4 regions of the Methylobacterium komagatae genome follow, and region 3 is predicted to be linked to each of the others. Evidence: predicted binding sites of a transcription regulator. Region 3 holds the regulator's gene; each other region holds the start of a gene.
The links. Region 3 encodes LexA, which represses DNA repair genes until DNA is damaged. Its sites were predicted from a motif close to TGTTCNNNNTGTGTTCNG; they were not measured.
Positions count from the first base shown of each region.

Region 1: a site for LexA is predicted at 4,255-4,272, ahead of ACFQE0_RS26035 (LexA family protein). Genes of this name have one in related genera too.
Region 2: a site for LexA is predicted at 4,083-4,100, ahead of ACFQE0_RS26825 (LexA family protein). Genes of this name have one in related genera too.
Region 4: a site for LexA is predicted at 3,896-3,913, ahead of ACFQE0_RS07495 (ATP-dependent helicase). Genes of this name have one in related genera too.

Region 1 is NZ_JBHSWN010000001.1:5,294,481-5,299,884, forward strand. Features, by position in the region: partial or broken gene ACFQE0_RS26005 (DUF4113 domain-containing protein) at 85-843, opposite strand; gene ACFQE0_RS26010 (hypothetical protein) at 893-1,159, shown strand; gene ACFQE0_RS26015 (hypothetical protein) at 1,135-1,455, shown strand; gene ACFQE0_RS26020 (hypothetical protein) at 1,661-1,858, shown strand; gene ACFQE0_RS26025 (DUF6894 family protein) at 2,054-2,332, shown strand; gene ACFQE0_RS26030 (Y-family DNA polymerase) at 2,387-3,721, opposite strand; gene ACFQE0_RS26035 (LexA family protein) at 3,718-4,170, opposite strand; gene ACFQE0_RS26040 (hypothetical protein) at 4,372-4,626, shown strand; gene ACFQE0_RS26045 (hypothetical protein) at 4,768-5,404, shown strand, end outside.
Region 2 is NZ_JBHSWN010000001.1:5,418,446-5,423,849, reverse strand. Features, by position in the region: gene ACFQE0_RS26850 (hypothetical protein) at 1-364, shown strand, start outside; gene ACFQE0_RS26845 (hypothetical protein) at 1,307-1,744, opposite strand; gene ACFQE0_RS26840 (hypothetical protein) at 2,261-2,494, shown strand; gene ACFQE0_RS26835 (hypothetical protein) at 2,573-2,725, shown strand; gene ACFQE0_RS26830 (DUF2235 domain-containing protein) at 2,742-3,875, opposite strand; gene ACFQE0_RS26825 (LexA family protein) at 4,120-4,551, shown strand; partial or broken gene ACFQE0_RS26820 (Y-family DNA polymerase) at 4,548-5,404, shown strand, end outside.
Region 3 is NZ_JBHSWN010000001.1:3,543,385-3,546,641, forward strand. Features, by position in the region: partial or broken gene ACFQE0_RS17675 (ComEC/Rec2 family competence protein) at 1-1,344, shown strand; gene lexA (transcriptional repressor LexA) at 1,338-2,084, opposite strand; gene ACFQE0_RS17685 (OmpA family protein) at 2,284-2,883, opposite strand.
Region 4 is NZ_JBHSWN010000001.1:1,548,215-1,553,618, reverse strand. Features, by position in the region: gene ACFQE0_RS07505 (AsmA-like C-terminal region-containing protein) at 1-3,264, opposite strand, end outside; gene ACFQE0_RS07500 (hypothetical protein) at 3,531-3,788, opposite strand; gene ACFQE0_RS07495 (ATP-dependent helicase) at 3,924-5,404, shown strand, end outside.

The sequences.
Region 1 (5,404 bases), 1.8 Mb from region 3:
GAGGTGGGTCGCATTCAGACCCTGCTGTGCATCGCATGGAAGATGAGGACGGCCCAAGGCGTCCTCATTCCGTTGCGTTGTGCTTTAGGCGTGCGCCACCGGCAGCTCACCCACCTGGGTCGTATACCGCGGCGTCCGCATGTCGAACTTCGTGTTCCACTCCCGCTTCGTCGTGAGCCCCGCCCGCGCCGGCACCACGGCCCCCCTGCCCCATCGCGCATTGCAGGCATCCATCGCCGCCATCAGCGGCTCCGAGCGCTTCCGGTCGAGCGCGCCGATCAGCGCCCGGGGGCTGTCGGCGAGTGGCCATAGGTCGTTCGTCACCACCCCCGCCTTGCTGTAGCGCCAGGCCGGCCGGTCAGATCTCGGCTCGCGCCAGGTCTTCGCCACGCCGAGCCGCGCCGCCTTGATCAGCGCCAGCGTGTCCGAACTGTGCTCCGGCAGGCTGACGGTGGTGGCGACGGAGCGCTGCGGCGCGTCCCGGTCGTGCTCGCTCGTATGATAGAAGACCGTGACGTGATCGGTGCCGAGGCCTTCCCGACGCAGCTTCTCACCGAGACGGGTCGCGTGGGCAGCAACTGCTTCCTCCAGCGTCGCCCGGTCAGTGATGCGTGCGGAGAACGAGCGCGTCACGGCGCAGCCCTTCCGCCGGGCCGGCACGAGGTCGAGCGGCAAGCAGGCGAGGCCGCGCAGTTCGTGGATGATGCGTTCGCCCACCACGGTCAGGCCCTTGCGGACCGGCCGGGGATCGAGGTCCCGCAAATCCGCGACACTCTCGACGCCCATCGCCTCCAGCTTGGCGAGCGAGGCCCGGCCGATGCCCCACACCTCGCCCACGGCTACGGTCTTTCCGCGGTCGAGGCATCCGCCATCGACGGCGTGGAGAACCTCAATGCCCTCTGATCTCAAAGCCCCCGGCTTGAAATCGAAGCCGAATCGCGACGGAAGCCGACGCCTTTACTGGTGCGCGCGCAGTGATCTCGTCAAAGCAGGCTATCGCCCGCCCACCGTTCGCCTGCCCTACGGCCTCGACGATCCGGCCGGCCGCGTCCTGATCGAGGCCGCCTGTCTTCGTCTCCAGGCCGAGATGCTTCAATGGTCCGCCCATCGCGGCCAGCCGGATGCCCGCTTCCCATGGGTCGGCGCGTCGGGCCGGTGATCATAGACGAGTTGGCCGGGCGCCCCTACGCGGAATCGGCCTACGGTCGAGAGTGGCGGATCGTGGCGCGGGCGGCCGGCGTGCCGGACAATGTGTGGAACATGGATGCGTGGGCCGGCGCCATCACGGAAGCCGAGGATGCGGGCGCCGATCTCGACGCGATCCGCTCGTCAGCCGCTCACGCCCAGCTCGCCACCACCCTGCGCTACTCACGCGGCGCAGTCGGCAAATCGCGCGCAGTCGCGACGATGCGGGCCGCGCACCGCAAGGCCGGAACGGGCGCGGAACAGCCATAAGGGACGCTTTGGGGTACGATGGGGGACGCGAGATCAGCGGTAGACTGTCAGAACAGCATACGCTTCAGCGGGTTAGTTGGAGCGGGCGATCGGGATCGAACCGACGACATTCAGCTTGGGAAGCCCTGGTAGGCCGTTGATCTTGCTTCACTGCGTTCCCTAGACGCGGGATCGCCGCCCTCCCCTGTCGCCCTATCTCGCGGCGATGGACGAGGCCGCGATCACCACCACCCTTGCCGCGCAAGACGCGGCCGAGGCGCTTATTGCCCTCGGCTGGCCGATCACGCCGGACGGACCTGACATGGAGCGCTGGCGGATCGGTGACCTAATCATGACGGACGAGGAGCTGATCGGGCTCGCGACCCGGCGTGGCTTCCAGCCGGTCAGCGAGAGGGTGCAGTAGGGCAATTATAGCGGTCGCAGATGCTGCTAACGGCGAACCAGCTTGGCCGTGGCGGATCGCCACAGCACATCAGAAGCTAATCCAGTAAAGTGCATGCCAAGTTTTAGCGTGCCATGTAGCTATCAATTGCTGGCTTCACTGAAGGCGTGCTGGCAAGTGAGGGCTACACCCCCCGCCTTCCATTGGAGGCTCTAGGTGGCGCGCTATCATTTCAACGTTCATGACGGTTTAGGTATATTAGACGTTGATGGCAGTGAATTCCCCGATTGGGCAACTGCACGGATCGTAGCGATCAGACTAGCCGGCGAGATCCTAAAGGACGATCCAAAGAGCGCTCTGTCCTGCGATGACTGGCACCTTGAGGTTACAGACGGGACCGGCCTCATCCTGCTCCGCGTCGACTTTGCTTTAACTGAGGTGTCAGCAATGCCGGTGGCTAAGGTGCCTTGCCTTTCGGTTGCGGCACACTCTTAGCGATCATCTTCAACGCCACGTCGAACGCCGCCTCATCCTCGCTCGCCCCAGCGGTCAGGCCAAAGCGACAGGAAGCTCGGACACCTGCGTCGTATAGCGAGGCGTCCGCATCTCGAACTTCGTGTTCCAGTCCCGTTTCGTCGTCAGCCCTGCTCTCGCAGGAACGACAGCGCCACGTCCCCACCGCGAGTTGCAGGCGTCCATCGCGGCCATCAACGGACCGGAGCGCTCGCGATCGAGCGCGCCGATTAACGCGCGCGGGCTATGACTGAGGGGCGCAAGATCGTTCGTCACCACGCCGGCCTTCGAATAGCGCCAGGCCGGCCGGTCAGAACTCGGCTCGCGCCAGGTCTTCGCCACACCGAGCCGTGCCGCCTTGATCAGCGCCAGCGTGTCCGAACTGTGCTCCGGCAGGCTGACGGTGGTGGCCACCGAGCGCTGCGGCGCGTCCCGGTCGTGCTCGCTCGTATGATAGAAGACCGTGACGTGATCGGTGCCGAGGCCTTCCCGACGCAGCTTCTCACCGAGACGGGTCGCGTGGGCAGCAACTGCTTCCTCCAGCGTCGCCCGGTCAGTGATGCGTGCGGAGAACGAGCGCGTCACGGCGCAGCCCTTCCGCCGGGCCGGCACGAGGTCGAGCGGCAAGCAGGCGAGGCCGCGCAGTTCGTGGATGATGCGTTCGCCCACCACGGTCAGGCCCTTGCGGACCGGCCGGGGATCGAGGTCCCGCAAATCCGCGACACTCTCGACGCCCATCGCCTCCAGCTTGGCGAGCGAGGCCCGGCCGATGCCCCAGACCTCACCGACCTCCACCCGGCACAGCCAGTGCTCATAGGCGGCGACATCCGTCAGATCGCAGACGCCATCGAGATCGGGGACGGTCTTGGCGATGTGATTGGCGAGTTTGGCCAGCGTCTTCGTCGGCCCGATCCCGACGCAGGTCGGGATGCCGGTCCAGGCGCGCACGGTGGCGCGAAGGTCACGAGCTAGTTCGCCCCGGAGCAAGGGGGCCACGTCCGACAGGTCGAGGAAGCTCTCATCGATCGAGTAGATCTCCACCCGCGGGCTGAACTGCCGGTAGACGGCGTTCGTGCGCCCGCTCATGTCGCCATAGAGCGTGTAGTTGGACGAGAAGACCCGCACGCCTTGGGTCCGGCAGAGATCACGGATCTTGAAGAACGGTTCGCCCATGCGGATGCCGAGGGCTTTCGCCTCGCTCGTGCGGGCGATCGCACAGCCATCGTTGTTCGACAGCACGATCACCGGCACGCGGGCGAGTTTGGGATCGAACACGCGCTCGCAGGAGCAATAGAAGCTGTTGCCGTCGATCAACGCGACGGCCCGGCCGCCGCCGATCCGATCACGCGCTCTGTCGCCCGGTCTGCTCACGTCAGCCGCCCCCGCGCGAGATGCCAGCGCACGGTGAAGCGCACCACGCCCCAGATCTCGACTTCGCTCGCCTCGTCGACGGCGAAGGTCGGCAGGTCCGGGTTATCGAAGGCGAGGCGCGGCCTGTTGCCTTCCATGCGGTAGCGCTTGCAGCTCAGCAGCGCATCGACCACCGCCACGACCACGCTATCGTGTTGGGCGGTGAGGCTACGATCGACGCAGGCCAGATCGCGGTCGAATATGCCGGCGCCGCGCATGCTCTCGCCGCGCACCTGCATCAGGAAGGTGGCAGGCGGGTTCGGCACCAGCCAGCGCGGCAGTTCGAGCGCGCCCTCCAGGAAATCGTCGGCGGGCGACGGGAAGCCGGCACACAGCGCGGGCCCGACGAGGGGGACGCGCACGGTGCTTGGCCCCTCGGCCGGTAGCGTTGCGACGCGTCGCAGGCTCATCGGCGTGAGCCTTCGCAAGCGGGGCCTCGATCCCAATCCCCAACCAATCCGCTCGACATCTCTCGCATCCGGCCCGAACCCGACTAGAACACATCGGGAACAAGCCTGACCTTAGGCGGTAGTTCAACCGGCGGCATCCTCCTGCCGGACGTAGACCTGAGGGGCGATGTGGACGGCTGTGGACGCTGGTGGAAATCATCAATGAGGAAGACGGCTTGGGCGGACACTCCTGTCCCGCCTCTCCGAGGCAAGCAACTGGCGGCCCTGCGCGCCATCGCGTCGACGCCCGGCGGGTTGCGGATCACCGCCTATCCGAGCGCAATGTCGCTGCTTGTCGAGATGGGGTTGGTCGAGGAGCGCCCGGCTTCACGAACCGCGCACCGTGAGGGCCGGGCTTGGTTTCTCACTGTAGAGGGGCGGGAGACGGTGAAAGCCTATGGGGTCGATGCCCCGTGAGCGAGCCTTCGATCTCGTCATTGAGACATGAGATAAATCTTGTGATGGCAACAGGTCAATATTGAAGCCGGGGCCCGTGAAATGCCGATCTCAATAATCTATCGGATTGGAGAGTGATCGATTCGAGGAGCCAATTATCCGATGAGACGCGAATTTTCTGACAAGCACGAGTTTATTATTGACGCAGGCATCGACGCACTAAGCGATATAGTCAATGACATACAGGCTATTTGGAAGATCGGACACAAGACACAGGCTACAGTTGAAAAGTTCGAGGATCGCCAATACGGATATGTCTTAAGTGAAGATGGTATATCGGACGCGCTGCTCAGGATTGCGTTCAATCAGGCGCTTGCCTACGGCTGTTTGTTTAATGATGCGGATAAGTCGCCGAGCGAGTCAAAATCTGCGGCTGAACTAAGACTCGATAGAGTTAGGGAGTTTGGCAGGAAGCTCAGCGGCGTAACGGCGACTCAACTGCGAAAACGGGGCGTCAGGAATGCCCTCGCGCATTATGACGAACGGTTTTCGAAGGCGGTCGTGGAAGCGAACGGTCAGCCAATCTCGATAATGAAGGGTCTCGGAATTAGCCATCTGAACGCCGTTGTGAGCGAGGCTAAGCATTTTCTTAGATTAAACGTATACTCATTTTATGAAGATACGTTCTATCTATTTAACGAGACTTTGAAACTAGAGCCGCTGCACACTGAAATAGTTACGATTGTGAAAACCCTCAATTATTCTTTCGACGGAGAGAAATTGATTGAGAGGCCCAAAT
Region 2 (5,404 bases), 1.9 Mb from region 3:
GCCCGACTTCATCGACGCGGACCTTGCTGAGACGCTCGTCACCTTCCTCGGCCGCACGTTGACGGTGCCGGTGCAGAACGGTGTCACCGCCGACCCGAAGAGCACGCTCCTTCGCGACCGAGCCTTCGTCCGAGAGCGGGTGGTGAAGGCCCGGGCCGAGTGGCAGGAGCGGGCCGCGCGCCGGGGCGATGCGTACGTGCGCGGAAAGCCGCGGACGTTCGAGCAGGTCCAGCGCGAGATCTACGGCGGCGCGCCGTTGTTCGTGGCGACGGTCAAGGATCGCGACGGGTTCAACCGCGCGGCCCCGCCACCGCCGGCCCCTCCACCCCAGCCCGAGGCCAAGCCCCCGGCGAAGGCCGAGTAGGAGCGCCCTTCGGAACCTTGGCCGTGTTGCCGCGTTTGGTCCCTTGGGCCTAGACTGGTCTAGACACTATCACAATCGGTGCACCCTCTCTAAGGCGCGGCGCGCAATAGGCGATTCGGTCCTTCGCGCCGGGGGGCTGCCACATGTTCAGTGTCTCCTCGTTCACCGAGGACATCCCCTCTACGGCTCGGACAATCCAGGCGTCATCATCTTGAAGCGCGCGGTCCAAACCCACTGCGTCCTCAGCTAGCACGCCGACAAGCTCACCGTCGTCGAAATGTGCCGGGTCCGGATCTGCCGGATGGACACCCTCGCCGAGAACATCCACCGGTCCCAGGCGGCCTGGCGCAAGGGCGAGCACTGGCCGCCTCCTCGGCGGCCACTACGATTGCGCACTTCCCCTGTAGCGAGCCTACCAGATCGCCGAGGCGAGCGCCCTGAGGAAGGTCGCCTTCGGGGTCGAGACTCCACACCTTCCCAACATAGCCGCTCCCTCGCCAGCCTCGGCCGCCCAGGTCCCCTAACCCCCGGTGTGTTGTCCGTCGCACGGTTGGGCTGTCTGCTAGCCGGACGCCACCACTCGGCGCCGGCGACGCCTCAAGTCTCCCGTCGAGCGAGGATGTGCCTACCAGAGACCGTGGGTGGCGGCAGCCTCACGCGAGCTGCAGACGCCCCAGCCTACAAAACCGCCCGCGGCCGGCGCCTGGCTCGCCAAGGAGCCTAGCCCCCGCATCCTCCTGGATGCCCGCGGCCTCTACGGTAGCCGCCAGGTCGCGGCACGGCAAGTAACCCCGCCATCCTCCAGTGTACCCGTGAGGTCGGGGTCGACTTCGACTACACGGGGCCAGGTCACCACGGTTGTGGCGCACAGGCAGGTCGCTCGGGGCTGAGGCCGCCCCCGCCTCGAGGGAACTGGGGTGACAACACGTTGAGCTCGTCACCTTAGGTAAGAAGCTCAACCTCAATGTTGTCGTGGCACCAAATCTTTCCAAAAGGAGTATCAACCTCAATGTGAAAAAGATCAACCTGACCAGACCTGTGGAAGTACATCAGATTTTTGTCTTTGAGACAACCATCAACTTCGCAAATGATGTAATCGCGTTTGTCGTATCCATCTTTTGATGACCACGACTTGATGCCGATATACTTTAGAACCCGGCCTTGGTAGTCATCTTCATTTCCAATGAGGTCGCTTGGAGAGAGACGAACCTGCTCCTTCTTCGTCGGCGCGAGTGCCGACTTGGCCTGAGCCCAGGCGCGGCGCATCGCTCCAGCAATGTGAGCCCGTGCGCGTTCACCAGCAATCGAGGCAGCCTCTCTGGCCAAGTTCCAGGCCTGGCGCATGATCGCGCCGAGATCGTATCGAGTGCTCTTTGACATTCTGACGCATCCATCGAATACATAGATTTCATGCACGATGTTGTTGCCAGATTATCGAGATGTCCAGCTAACAGGGCTGTAATTGTTCGGCGCTATATCGCGTGCGGCTCAGAGAGTTGCCACGCGGCAGGGGGCGACATCTCTGTGGCCCTAGCGCGGGTCAGAAGCGGTCTTACGCGCCCGAAGTTGGACGCCTTGGCAGAAAGTGCCAAACCGCCGCCTGATCGCCGAGCGAGGCGCTATCGCGGCTGCAGACCGCTGTTCTTATCCACAGCCAAAGTACGGTTTTCCGTGGCGCCCCCGCTATCGATGTCCCGGCCGAGCCGGGAGTGGCCATTCCGCCGTTATGATGCAGCGCAGCAAGAACGGTGGTGCCTAGTCTCCGAGGAAAGGCCAGGCCGTCGGGCGGCTATCAACAAGGTCCGCTCGGCGACACGGATGAGGGCGCCGCCCTGACCGCGGAGGCCCTGAACGCCGCGATCGAGTTTCTCGACGAGTTGCTCGCGAAGCGCGGTGATGAAGATCCTGCTCCCTAGACCGGTCGTCGCCCTCTGGAAGGGCGAACTGCGGCGCGCCGGACGCCGGGAGATTGGCGGGGTCCTGATGGGCGAGGCTGTCGCCCCGGACACGTTCCGTGGCGTCGAGGCCAGCGTGCAGCGCGCCGGCGGGACCGCGACCAGCTTCGTACGCGACCTCGGGCATCATGGCGACGCGATCGGCGCGCCCTATCGAAGGACGGGCCACGACTAAACGCGGTTCAACTACCTCGGCGAATAGCACTCGCACCCGTCGTTTCCGACGGCGCCCAGCCGCGATGACCTCACCACCATGCATGAGCTTCTCGCGCAGGGCCGGATCAGCGCGACCTTCGCATGCCTGTTGATCGTGCGGCTCCGGCTCTTCCGCCGCCTCGACGTGGGAGCCTACGTCTTCACGCCCGAGGGCGGGATGCAGAGCGTGACGGTCGTGCGCGAGCGGTAGCGGCCGGCGTCGCCGACTACACCGGGGTCGCATCCTCGGCCTTGAGCGCGCCCGTCACGCGGGCCGGGTCGACGCGCAGCCTCTCGATCCAGTCCGCGAGGTTGGGCGGCCGGTACCCGGGATTGTCACGCCAGCGCGCGAAGACGCTGCCGTCGATGGTCTCGTTGATCCGCCAGGTCGTGCGCTCGGAGCCGACCGCGGGCGGCGCCCCTACCGGCCGGTGGAAGCGCGGCGTGAACAGGCGCAGGAGCCTCGGGCCGAAGGCGGCGTAGGAATCCGCGATCTCCGCGTTCGGGGCGGGCGCGTCCAGGGAGAAGCCCGGCCGAAAGGCGAGGCCGTGCTGGGCCGCCTTGTCCAGGATCCACTTCAAGGGGGCCTGGGCGAGGATGTCACTCGGGTAGCCGCCGCCGACGTTGGCGTGGGCCCCGACGAACCAGCGCTGCTCGATCGCATCGAGGCTCCGGCGCGGGCAGGTCGCGACCTTGTCGTTGTCGGCGGTCTGCGTCCAGAAGGTCGGCTCGAAGGCCCGACGCTGCTCGTCGAGGGCGAGCGCGTGGAAGGCGTAGGTGTTTGAGCGGTAGAGGTGGGTGTCGAGGAAGCGGTACTTCGCGACCCGGGTGCGCAGGCTCGACAGCGGGTTGCCGACCGATCCGACCGTGTCCCATATCCCCATGAACTTGACGTCGGCGGGCACGCAGTGGGCGACGAGCCAGCGCTCCTCGATGCCGGCGAGCCGCGCCGGGTCGGTGACGAGCAGCGTGCGGATCGTGGGCTCGGTGCGGCGGCGGTAGCGGGCGTAGAGCTGCTCGATCGAGAGCGGGGCGCCCGGCCGGAGCACGCCGCACTTCGAGATCAGGCCGGACAGGCTGCGCGCCGCGTAGGCGCCACGGCTGAAGCCGAAGATGAAGATCTCGTCTCCCTCCTCGTAGGCCTGGACGAGCCAGGTGTAGGCGTCGACGATCTCGTTATCGAGGCCGTAGCCTACGATCCCGCCGCGCACCTTCTCACCGATGCGGGTGCCGACGCCCTGGCTGTAGTAGACGAGCTGCCCGGGGGCCGTCGGGTCGCACAGCGACTTCAGGCGCCAGACGTTCGTGTTGTTGTTGAGCGTGTTCCAGGTGCCGTCGAGGAAGATGGCGAGACGCTTCATGGCGGATACCCCCGGTATCGCGGGACGGCGACGTGAGGCGGTCCGGACCGGCCCAGGCGCAGCTCAACGCTCACGGACCGGCGACGTTCCTGATGCGTTCCTGGGCGGGCCCGGCGACGAGCGCCAGCGCCCTATCCCCGTTATCCACAGCCCTCCACCGCGCATGCCGGAGGCCAAGCTCGGCCGCTTGGCGGAACCCGGCCGCCATGTTCCACTTTTGTTCCGTTGGATTCGGAGCACGCGCATGCAGGTCTCGGGCGTCACGATCGGGTTGCCGACACCGATCCCCATCCTGGCGAAACCCGTGCGTGCCGGCTTCCCGAGCCCGGCCGACGACTTCATCGAGGAGGAGATCGACCTGCAGCGGCTGCTCGTCGCCAACCGGCCGGCCACCTTCCTGGTGCGGGTCGCCGGCGACAGCATGATGCTCGCCCGCCTCTTCGACGGCGACCTCGCGGTGGTCGACCGCTCCCTGACCCCGCGCAACGGCGACGTCGTGGTCGTCGACATCGACGGCGAGCGCTCCTTCAAGGTCTGGCGCCGCCAGGGGCCCCGGGTCACGCTCTCCTTCGCCAACCCGCGCTTCCCCGAGTTCCGGCTCTCCCCGGACGCCGTGGTCGAGGTCTGGGGCGTGGTCTCGGGCTCGGTCAACCCGAGGCGCCGGAGCGGCGAATGAGCGCCCGGGCCTACGCGCTCTCGGACGGGAACAGCTTCTACTGCTCGTGCGAGCGCGTCTTCGACGCGAGGCTCGCGCGGGTGCCGGTCATCGTGCTCTCGAACAACGACGGCTGCGCCGTCGCCCGCACCAGCGAGGCCAAGGCGCTCGGCATCCGCATGGGCGAGCCGTACTTCAAGATCCGCGCGCTGTGCCGGGCGCAAGGCGTGCGGGTCTACTCGTCGAACTACGCGCTCTACGGCGACATGTCGGCCCGGGTGAACGCGGTCTACCGGGGGTTCTCCCCGCGCATCGAGGTCTACTCGATCGACGAGAGCTTTTGGACCTCTCGGACGTGCGCGAGCGCGACCGTGTGCCGCTCGCGCGCGACATGCGCGAGACGGTGCGGGCCTGGACGGGGATCCCGACCTGCGTCGGGATCGGGGCGACGAAGACGCTGGCCAAGCTCGCCAACCACGTCGCCAAGACGGTGCCCGAGCTCGGCGGGGTCTGCGACCTGACCGACCCGGTGCAGTACGACCACTGGATGGCCCGCATCGCGCCCGACGAGATCTGGGGCGTCGGCCCGGCCAACGCGCGCAAGCTGGAGGCGCTCGGCTGCGTCAGCGCGGCGGACGTGCGCGATCTCGACACCCGGGCGGTGCGCAAGGCGATGACGGTGGTGGGCGAGCGCCTAGTGCAGGAGCTGCGCGGGGTGCCCTGCCTCAACCTGGAGGAGCTCGCCCCGACCCGGAAGGGCTGCGCCGTCACCCGCAGCTTCTCCGACCGGGTCGAGGACCGCGCCACCATGGAGCAGGCGGTCGCCGCGCACGCGACCCGGCTCGGGGAGAAGCTGCGGCGCGAGGGGCTCGGG
Region 3 (3,257 bases):
GTCGTGTCAATCTCGGGCTTGCACATGGTGCTGGCGGCGGGCGTGGTGTTCTGGCTCGTCCGAGCCCTGTTGGCCTTGGTGCCGCATCTGGCCCTGTTCTGGCCGATCAAGAAGATCGCGGCCGGGGCGGCCATGGCGGGGGCGACCGCCTATTGTGCCTTTTCCGGCTGGGACATCGCTGCCGAACGCAGCCTGATCATGACGCTCATCATGCTGGGGGCGATCCTCGTGGACCGTCCCGCCCTGTCTCTGCGCAACCTCGCGCTCGCAGCCCTGGTCTGCCTCGCGCGTGAGCCCGAAGCCCTGCTCGGCCCGAGTTTCCAGATGTCCTTCGGTGCCGTGGCGGGCCTCGTCGCCTGCGCACGGCTCATCGACGGAAGGCTGTTTCTCAGCCCTGGCGCGGGCCGGATCGGACGAATGGCAGGCCTCGTCGCACGGGGGATCGTCGGGACACTAACCACCACCCTCGTCGCACAAATCGCGACAGCCCCCTTCGCGACCTATCATTTCCAGACGGTTCAGCCCTTCGGCGTGCTCGGCAACGCCCTGACACTCCCCCTCGTGTCACTGGTGGTGATGCCCTGCGCCGTGCTCGGGACAGTGGCCTATCCCTTCGCCCTCGATCGCCCGGTCTGGTGGGTGATGGGGCAGGCGGTGGCCGGGATGCTCGCCATTTCCGAATGGATTGCCGGTTTCGGACGATCCGTGCTGGTGGTGCCTGCCTTCGGCACCGGGGCGCTGCTGCTGCTGGCGGCGGCACTCCTGCTTGCAACGCTACCCGCCTCACGCCTGCGCCGCTTAGCCCTCCTGCCGGCCCTGGCCGGGCTCGCCCTTGCAGCCTTTCCGCAGCGGCAGGACCTCTACGTCGATCGCCAGGGAACGGGCGCCGCCCTGCGGGGGGTGGACGGACAGCTCACCCTCCTCGGCAAGCCCTCGCGCTTCGTGCTGGAGCAATGGCTGAAAGCCGATGGCGACGATCGCCGCGCCGCCGACCTCCTCGCTATGTCCCCACCAGGCCACTGCGACCGCCTCGGCTGCACCGCCCATCTGCCGGATGGACGGGCGATCGCGCTGGTGAAGGACAGCCGCGCCTTCCCCGAGGACTGCGCCCGCGCGGCCATCGTCATCACAGCGCTGACGGCCCCGTCGGGTTGCGCAGCACCACTCGTCCTCGACCGGCGACGCCTATCCGATCAGGGCGCCGCCTCGCTGAGCCTGAGCGGCGGCTCGATCGCGCCGCTCCACGCCCATGCGTCCGGCCGCCATCCACCTTGGCGCCCCACCCCCGCGGGGAAGCCCGCCGAGGAGACGCCACCGGAGCCGGAACTCCCTCTCGATCAGTAGCGCCGAACGAGACTGACGAGGCGGCCCTGGATCCGCACCCGGTCCGGTCCAAGTACGCGGGTCTCGTAGGCCGGGTTCGCAGCTTCGAGGGCGATGGAGGAGCCGCGCCGACGAAGACGCTTGAGGGTCGCCTCCTCATCGTCGATCAGCGCGACGATGATGTCGCCGGTATTGGCGGTCTCCTGCTTGCGGATGACCACGAGGTCACCGTCGAGGATGCCGGCTTCAACCATCGAATCGCCCCGCACCTCCAGGGCGTAATGCTCGCCACCCGCCAGGAAGTCCGGCGACATGGTGACGGAGTGGCTCTGGTTCTGGATGGCGGCGATGGGCGTGCCCGCCGCGATCCGCCCCATGACGGGGATCGAGACTCCCCGGAATTCCTCGTAGGCCCGCGGCTGAGCCGGAGAAGGGGAAGCAGGGGGCTGCTTGGAGAGACCGCCCTCCACCACGCTCGGAGTGAATCGACGCGGCTCTGGCGCCGAGGCAGCAGCGGCCTCGGCGGCTTCCGGACCACGCCCGAGGGCATCCGGCAGGCGGATCACCTCGATCGCCCGCGCACGATTGGGAAGACGGCGCAGGAAGCCACGCTCCTCCAGGGCGGTGATCAGGCGGTGGATTCCGGATTTCGACTTGAGATCGAGGGCATCCTTCATCTCGTCGAACGAGGGCGGCACCCCACATTCCTGCATCCGCTGCTGGATGAAGCGCAGGAGGTCCAGCTGCTTACGCGTGAGCATGATAGGGTCTCGCAGAATGGCGGCAGGCGCGTTGAAACAAATCGCGAACACGTTAAGCGTTCCGCAAGTGTTCTGCAAGAGACAAGCTTGGCATTAAGGACAGGGGGCGGATTCTCGAAGTCGGCGGCGTGTCATCGCTCATTGGCGTGCCGCCGACTTGGTGGATTCCGGCGGCCAAGCCTCGGATCGTCGGCCGGGCTCACGGCTGCCGGGTGATCAGCACCTCGACACGACGGTTGCGCGCGCGGCCCTCCGGCGTCGCATTGTCGGTGATCGGCTCATCCGCGCCACGCCCGCCGACCGTGATCCGTCCGGTTTCCGACAGGGCAGGGCGGATCAGGGCGGCAACCGCTTCCGCGCGCGCAAGGGACAGCGCCTGATTGTCCCGGAAGGTCCGCGCCGACCGGATCGGTTGATCGTCCGTATAACCCACGATGCGCACTGGCCCCGGTTCGGCCTGAACCACGTCGGCAATCCGGTGCAGGATTCCAAGACTGGCCGGGATGACGTGCGGCTCGCCGGAGGCGAAGACGACGCCGTTGCTGATGCGCACGGCGATCCAACTTCCGAACGGCTCCACTGCCACGGATCCGGCGGCAATCTCCTCAGAGAGGGCCGCCCGGATCCGGTCCAGCTGACTTGGCTTCGAGCCAAGCGTCAGCGTGATCCGCGTTGGTACGTCGACCTTCGGTGGGGGCAACAACGACGGGAAGATAAGCGCCAGCAGACAGACAATACCCACAATCATGATGCTATAGAAACCGATCTGAAAATATCGATATCGTATATTCGCGCTCAACTGCCACTATATCCTATGCCAGTCGCTGGCGCCGACGATACCGCCAAAGAGACGAGCCGGGGACAGCCGACCCGTCTTCGCGCAATGTCAGCCTCTTATGCCTGCGCATCATCCATGTAATTTTTGTGACGTATCCCGCCGAAATTACTCAACCAATAGTATTAACTGTTATGCTTCTGAAACTTTACGTTGCCGACAATGTGAAATTCCATGCGGAACCTGCAGATTGCTCGCCAATCCGGCAACTCAGGGAGATATGTATGCTGATTTTCGTAACATGCTTTCGTCTTATAGACTATTCATTTGCCAAGTTTCGTCTAACAAATTTGATATATGAGGGCATCAACAAATTACACAACTATTGAGTCAAATAT
Region 4 (5,404 bases), 2.0 Mb from region 3:
CTGGCGCTCCACCTGATCCGCCTCGTTCAGTTCGAGTGTTTCCAGCATGCGCTGGAGCACGAAGGCCGCGAGGCCCGACGAGAGCGACCCGACATCGACGGCGCGGGCCGGATCGGCGAGGCTGCCGCTGAGGGCGTATTGCACGGACGGCGTACCCGCCGGCCAGCCCTGCGGGACCGTGCCGCCGGCGAGCGTACCGCGCGCATCGAGGCGGCCGTCGCGGAGATCGGCGGTGACGCTGCCGGTCCAGCGGGCAGGGCCGAGATCCACATCGAGGGGCCCGGCCCGCAGGACGCCGCCGACGATGGTGGCGGGGGCCGAGACCGGCGCTGTCGCCTGCGCACCCGCCTTCCCGAGTTCCTGCGTGACCATGGCGAGGAGCCGTCCTTCACGGAGAGGATCCTCGGCTTCGCTGGCGACGGTGAGCGCGCGGCCCAGGGCTGCGGGATCGAGCCCCGACACGCTGAGGTCCTTGAGGGTAAGGCGACCGCTGCCGGCCAGATTGGCTGCCAGCGCCGACAGCGATTCGGCACTCGCCGCGAAGCGCAGATCGGCAGCGAGGCGACCGCCGAGCGCCCGACCACCTGACAGGCTCGACAGGGAAAGATCCTCCACGCTGCCCTCGCCCGTCACCGCGAGGGCGTTGGCCCTTCGCGCCAGGGTTGCGGTGCCCGACAGGCGCCCGTCGGCGAGGCGCGCCGTCAGCCCGCCAAGGCTGACGGTGTCGGGTTCGAGCCCGAAGGTGAGCGCCGCGTCGGTCGCGATCAGCCCCCGCCCGAGGTCGAGTTGTCCGACACGCAGGTCCAAGGTGCCGTGCGGCCGGTTCGGCAAGGGCGCGGCACGTCCGCCCTCCTGCGGCATCAGGAGCGCGGTGGCGAGGCGCGGCAGGGACAGGCGTGCGAGGCTCGCCCGGCCGCGAGTGGCGCCATCCTCCGCACGGGCCAGGGTCGCCTCCACGGCGCCGCCCGCGATCCGTCCGGTCACGGCTACCTGCGGATCGCCCGCGTCGGTTGAGAGAACCAAAGTGAGGTCGGCGGGCCACGCGCCGGGTTCGAGCCGTGCCGCTCCAGCGAGCGTCAGGAAAGGGGCGAGGTCGGCGGCGCGCAGGGTCACCTGCCCGCTCTCGGGCTTGAGGCTTCGCGCCGGAAGCAGGATCGGCGTGCCGGTGGTCAGGCTCAGGCCCGCCACGGTGCCTGCCAGAGTCAGGGACAACCCCTCGCGACGGGGCTCGGCGGTGATGCGAAGGTCCGCAGGCTGCTGGAGGCCGGGAATGTCGCTTCGGCCGAACCACGAGCCCGCCTTCGCGGTGGTGAGCGTGCCGCTTCCGGCGGCGAGGCGACCGTCCCGGCTGCGCACGGAGAGGTCCAGGGTGCCGCCCCCCGCATTGCCCTTGGCCTGGACCCGCAGGCCGCCATCGTCCTGGGCGGACCGGTCGATGACCACGGCGAGGTCGAGGGGGGCCGTCCGGAGGAAATCAGGCACCGCCCGGATGTCGTCCGACCAGACCCGCTCAAGCAGGCCGATCAGGGGCGCGGCGGCGGGGGCCCGGAGCCGCCCTGCGATGCGCCCGGTCCCGTCCGCCGCGATCGTGCCGGAGAGCGTCGCGCTCGCCCCGGCGAGGTCGCTGACGTCGAGACTGTCGACGACGAGGCTGCGGCCATCGGATTCGATTCGCGCCGCGATCGTGCCTGCGCCGGATCCGACCGCACCGAAGCGGACATCCTTGGCTTGCAAGGTCAGGGCGAGATCCACGTCGCGCAGGGCCGCCAGGGTCGTGCCGAGGGGCGGCAGGGCGGCGACATCGAGGTTGCTCGCGAGCAGCTGTGCCTCGAACCGGCCCCTCGCCCCGCCATTCGGGCCGAGATAGCGGGCATTGCCACTGATCCGCGCAGGCCCAAACCCGGCGCGCAGGTTACGCAGGGAAAAGTCCTTGGCCGAGGCCGCGACATCGGCAGCGAGATCGACGGGTCGCCCGTCGAGGAGGCCGACCAGGGGACCTTCGGCGCCAAGGCGGCGCAGCAGGCGCCCGAGCCCGTCCGATTGCTGGGCGCCGATGGCGACCGGTCCGGTGAAGCGCAGGGGCGCGCCCTCGATCTCTCCGCTCAGCGACACGCTCGCCTCGCCGGGGGCTGTGGCCGACAGGCGCCGCAGCAGCAACCCGCCGCCCCGCTCCGCCGTGCCCGCCACCATGAGATCTCGCCATTCGGCGACCCCAAAGGCGGCGCTCTCCACCGCGACGTCGAAATCGAACATCACCGGCAGACCCCAACCGCCCTGCGGGATGCCGCGCGCCAGCAGCGCCTGTCCCTCGGTCGAGGTCAGGAAGGCATCGAGGTCGAGCCGCCGCGCCTTCAGCGATACGGCCGCGCGCCACTGGTGCAGATCGAGCCGCCCAGTGCCTTCGAGGCGCAGGGACTTACCGCCGGGGTCGATGTCCAGGCTCGCCTGATCGAAGCGCACCTGCGTCCCACGCGACTTGAAGGCACCCGCCAGGGTGAAGGGGAGATAAGCCCCCGCCGCCTGTGATGGCGGTCCGACGACGAGCTTCGCATTGCCCTCTGCCGTCACGTTGCTCGCCGTGGGCTCACCCGGGTCGGGGGTCAGGCCGAACCGGGCATCCACCTCGAACACGGGTGTCGCGTCGCCGCCGCCGGAGATCTTCACGGGCAGGCGGCCCTCGGGATCGGGCGTCCCGCTCACGGCGCGGAATGGCACGCCGCCGCTCGTCGCCTCGACCCGCCACGGGCCGATCAGGGCGGGCGATTGCACCCGGACGTCTTCGGCCGTGAACTGGTCGGTTCGCCCGGTCGTGACCACCGCCGTGGTCACGAGGAATTGCTGGATCTGGAGGTTCTCGATGGCAAGGTCCCGGTCGCGGAGCCCGTCGAGTAGCCCCTTGGGCAGGCGGATCGCCTCGCCCTCGCCGAGCGGCAGGCGGATCTCGGCCCGGCCGATCCGGGTCTCGGTGAAGCGCGCCTCGCCCTTGAGCAGCGGCGCCAGGGCGATCTCGGCCTTCACGAAGCGGGCATCGAGGGAAGGACCGCCCTTCGCGCCGAGGACAAGCCGGTCGACTCGAAGGCGTGGGGATGGCAGGAGCCGCACCTCGATGCGGCCCTGGCTCTGCGCAGGCAGTCCGAGGGATTGCGACAGCGTCTGGTCGATGAAGGCCCGATGGGCCGTCCAGTCGATGAAGGGCGGAACGGCCAGCGCCGCGATCAGGACGAGGACGATCGCGCCTGCCAGCGCGGTCAGCAGATCACGCACCGTTCCGGTTCCAGACCTCACATCGCGACGCGCCGTAGGGCGCGCGACCGCGTGCCCCCATGGGCCACCCGACCGCGCCTATAGCATGACGAGCGTGAGGCCGCGCGAGCCTCGCCAAGGCATTTTGCGCCGAGGTGAATCCCGCGTCGCCTGATAGCGTCTTAGTGCAGTGACGCACTCACTTCGTTCATGCGTCCCTGCCCTAGGTTTTTGTTCTTGCATCAATTTTTCCAGACACGGCTGACGCCTCCATCTGGATCGATGCACTAGCGGCCGACGCGCGGGATCGGCGCGGGCGGCGGCGGCGGGGCCGCGTTCTGGCTGCGCTGGATGTTCATCATCGTGGTGTTGTTCTGGCTCGTGGAATCCTGTTGCACCGCGCGGTTGTTGCTCATGGTCGACATGGACTGGTTGGCCGCGTTCGGGTTGCTCGGCTGCACCTGCGCGAAGGCCGGGGCGGCCGAGAGTGCGAGGGGAATGGCGGCGGCGAGGGCGATCCCCGCGAGGCGGTTCGTGTTGGACATGTCTCGGCCTTCCGGCTGTCGGGTGGGCGTATGGGAGAACAAGCCTCGGCCCGTAACGGGGTTCCGGGCGCGCGCAGGGGACGCACGGGCGGCTGCGGCCTCGACGCCGTTCGCGATTTGGTCCAGTGAAGGACGATGCAGAACCGCCCGAACGCCCTGCCCGCCGCGGACGGCCCCTCCGCTTCGATCACCGCCCGCGCCCTCGGCGCGCTGAGGCGGGATTCGGATGGGTACCTCGACGGGCTGAACCCGGAACAGCGCCTCGCCGTCGAGACGACGGAGGGGCCGATCCTCGTCCTCGCGGGTGCGGGCACGGGCAAGACGCGGGTTCTGACCACGCGCATCGCGCACCTCATCTCGACCGGCCGCGCACGGCCCTTCGACATCCTGGCCGTGACCTTCACCAACAAGGCCGCGCGGGAGATGAAGCACCGGATCGGCACGCTGATCGGTCCGGCGGGCGAGGGCATGCCGTGGCTCGGCACGTTCCACGCGATCGGCACCAAGATCCTGCGTCGCCACGCGGAACTGGTCGGGCTGAAGTCGGACTTCACCATCCTCGGTACCGACGACCAGCTGCGCCTGATGAAGCAGGTGCTGGCCGACCAGAACATTGATGAGAAGCGCTGGCCCGCCCGCTCCCTGTCCCATCTGATCGATGGCTGGAAGAATCGCGGCCTCACGCCGGATCAGGTGCCGCCGGGCGAGGCGACCTCCTTCGCCTTCGGCAAGGGCGGCGCGCTCTACACGGCCTATCAGGCCCGGCTCGCCACCCTCAACGCGGTCGATTTCGGCGACCTCCTGTTGCTCTGCCTGAAGCTCTGGCGGGACAACACGGACATCCTGGAAAGCTACCAGGACCGGTTCCGCTACATCCTGGTGGACGAGTATCAGGACACCAACGTCGCCCAGTATCTGTGGCTGCGGCTGCTGGCACAGAAGCGAAAGAACGTCGCCTGTGTCGGTGACGACGACCAGTCGATCTATGGCTGGCGCGGGGCCGAGGTCGACAACATCCTGCGGTTCGAGCACGATTTCCCCGGCGCCACCGTGGTGCGCCTGGAGCGCAACTACCGCTCGACGGGCCACATCCTCGCCGCCGCCTCGGGGCTGATCGCCAAGAACGAGAGCCGACTCGGCAAGACCTTGCGCACCGAGGACGAGCCGGGTGAGCCCGTGACCGTGACGGGCGCCTGGGATTCGGAAGAGGAGGCCCGGCTGCTGGCCGAGGCGATCGAGTCGCTTCAATCCAAGAAGCATCCGCTCTCGGAGATCGCCGTCCTCGTGCGCATCTCGGCGCAGATGCGCGAGATCGAAGACCGCTTCGTCCAGCTCGGCCTGCCCTACCGGGTGATCGGCGGCCCCCGCTTCTACGAGCGGGCCGAAATCCGCGATGCGCTGGCCTATCTGCGCGTCACGATGAATGTCAGCGACGACCTCGCCTTCGAGCGGATCGTCAACACGCCGAAGCGGGGCCTCGGCGACGCGACGCTCCAGCAACTGCACACCTTCGGCCGGGCCGAGCGGGTGCCGCTGCTCGTCGCCGCCCGCCGCCTTTGCGAGACCGACGAGCTGAAGCCCAAGGTCCGCCAGACGCTGCGGGCGCTGACCGAGAG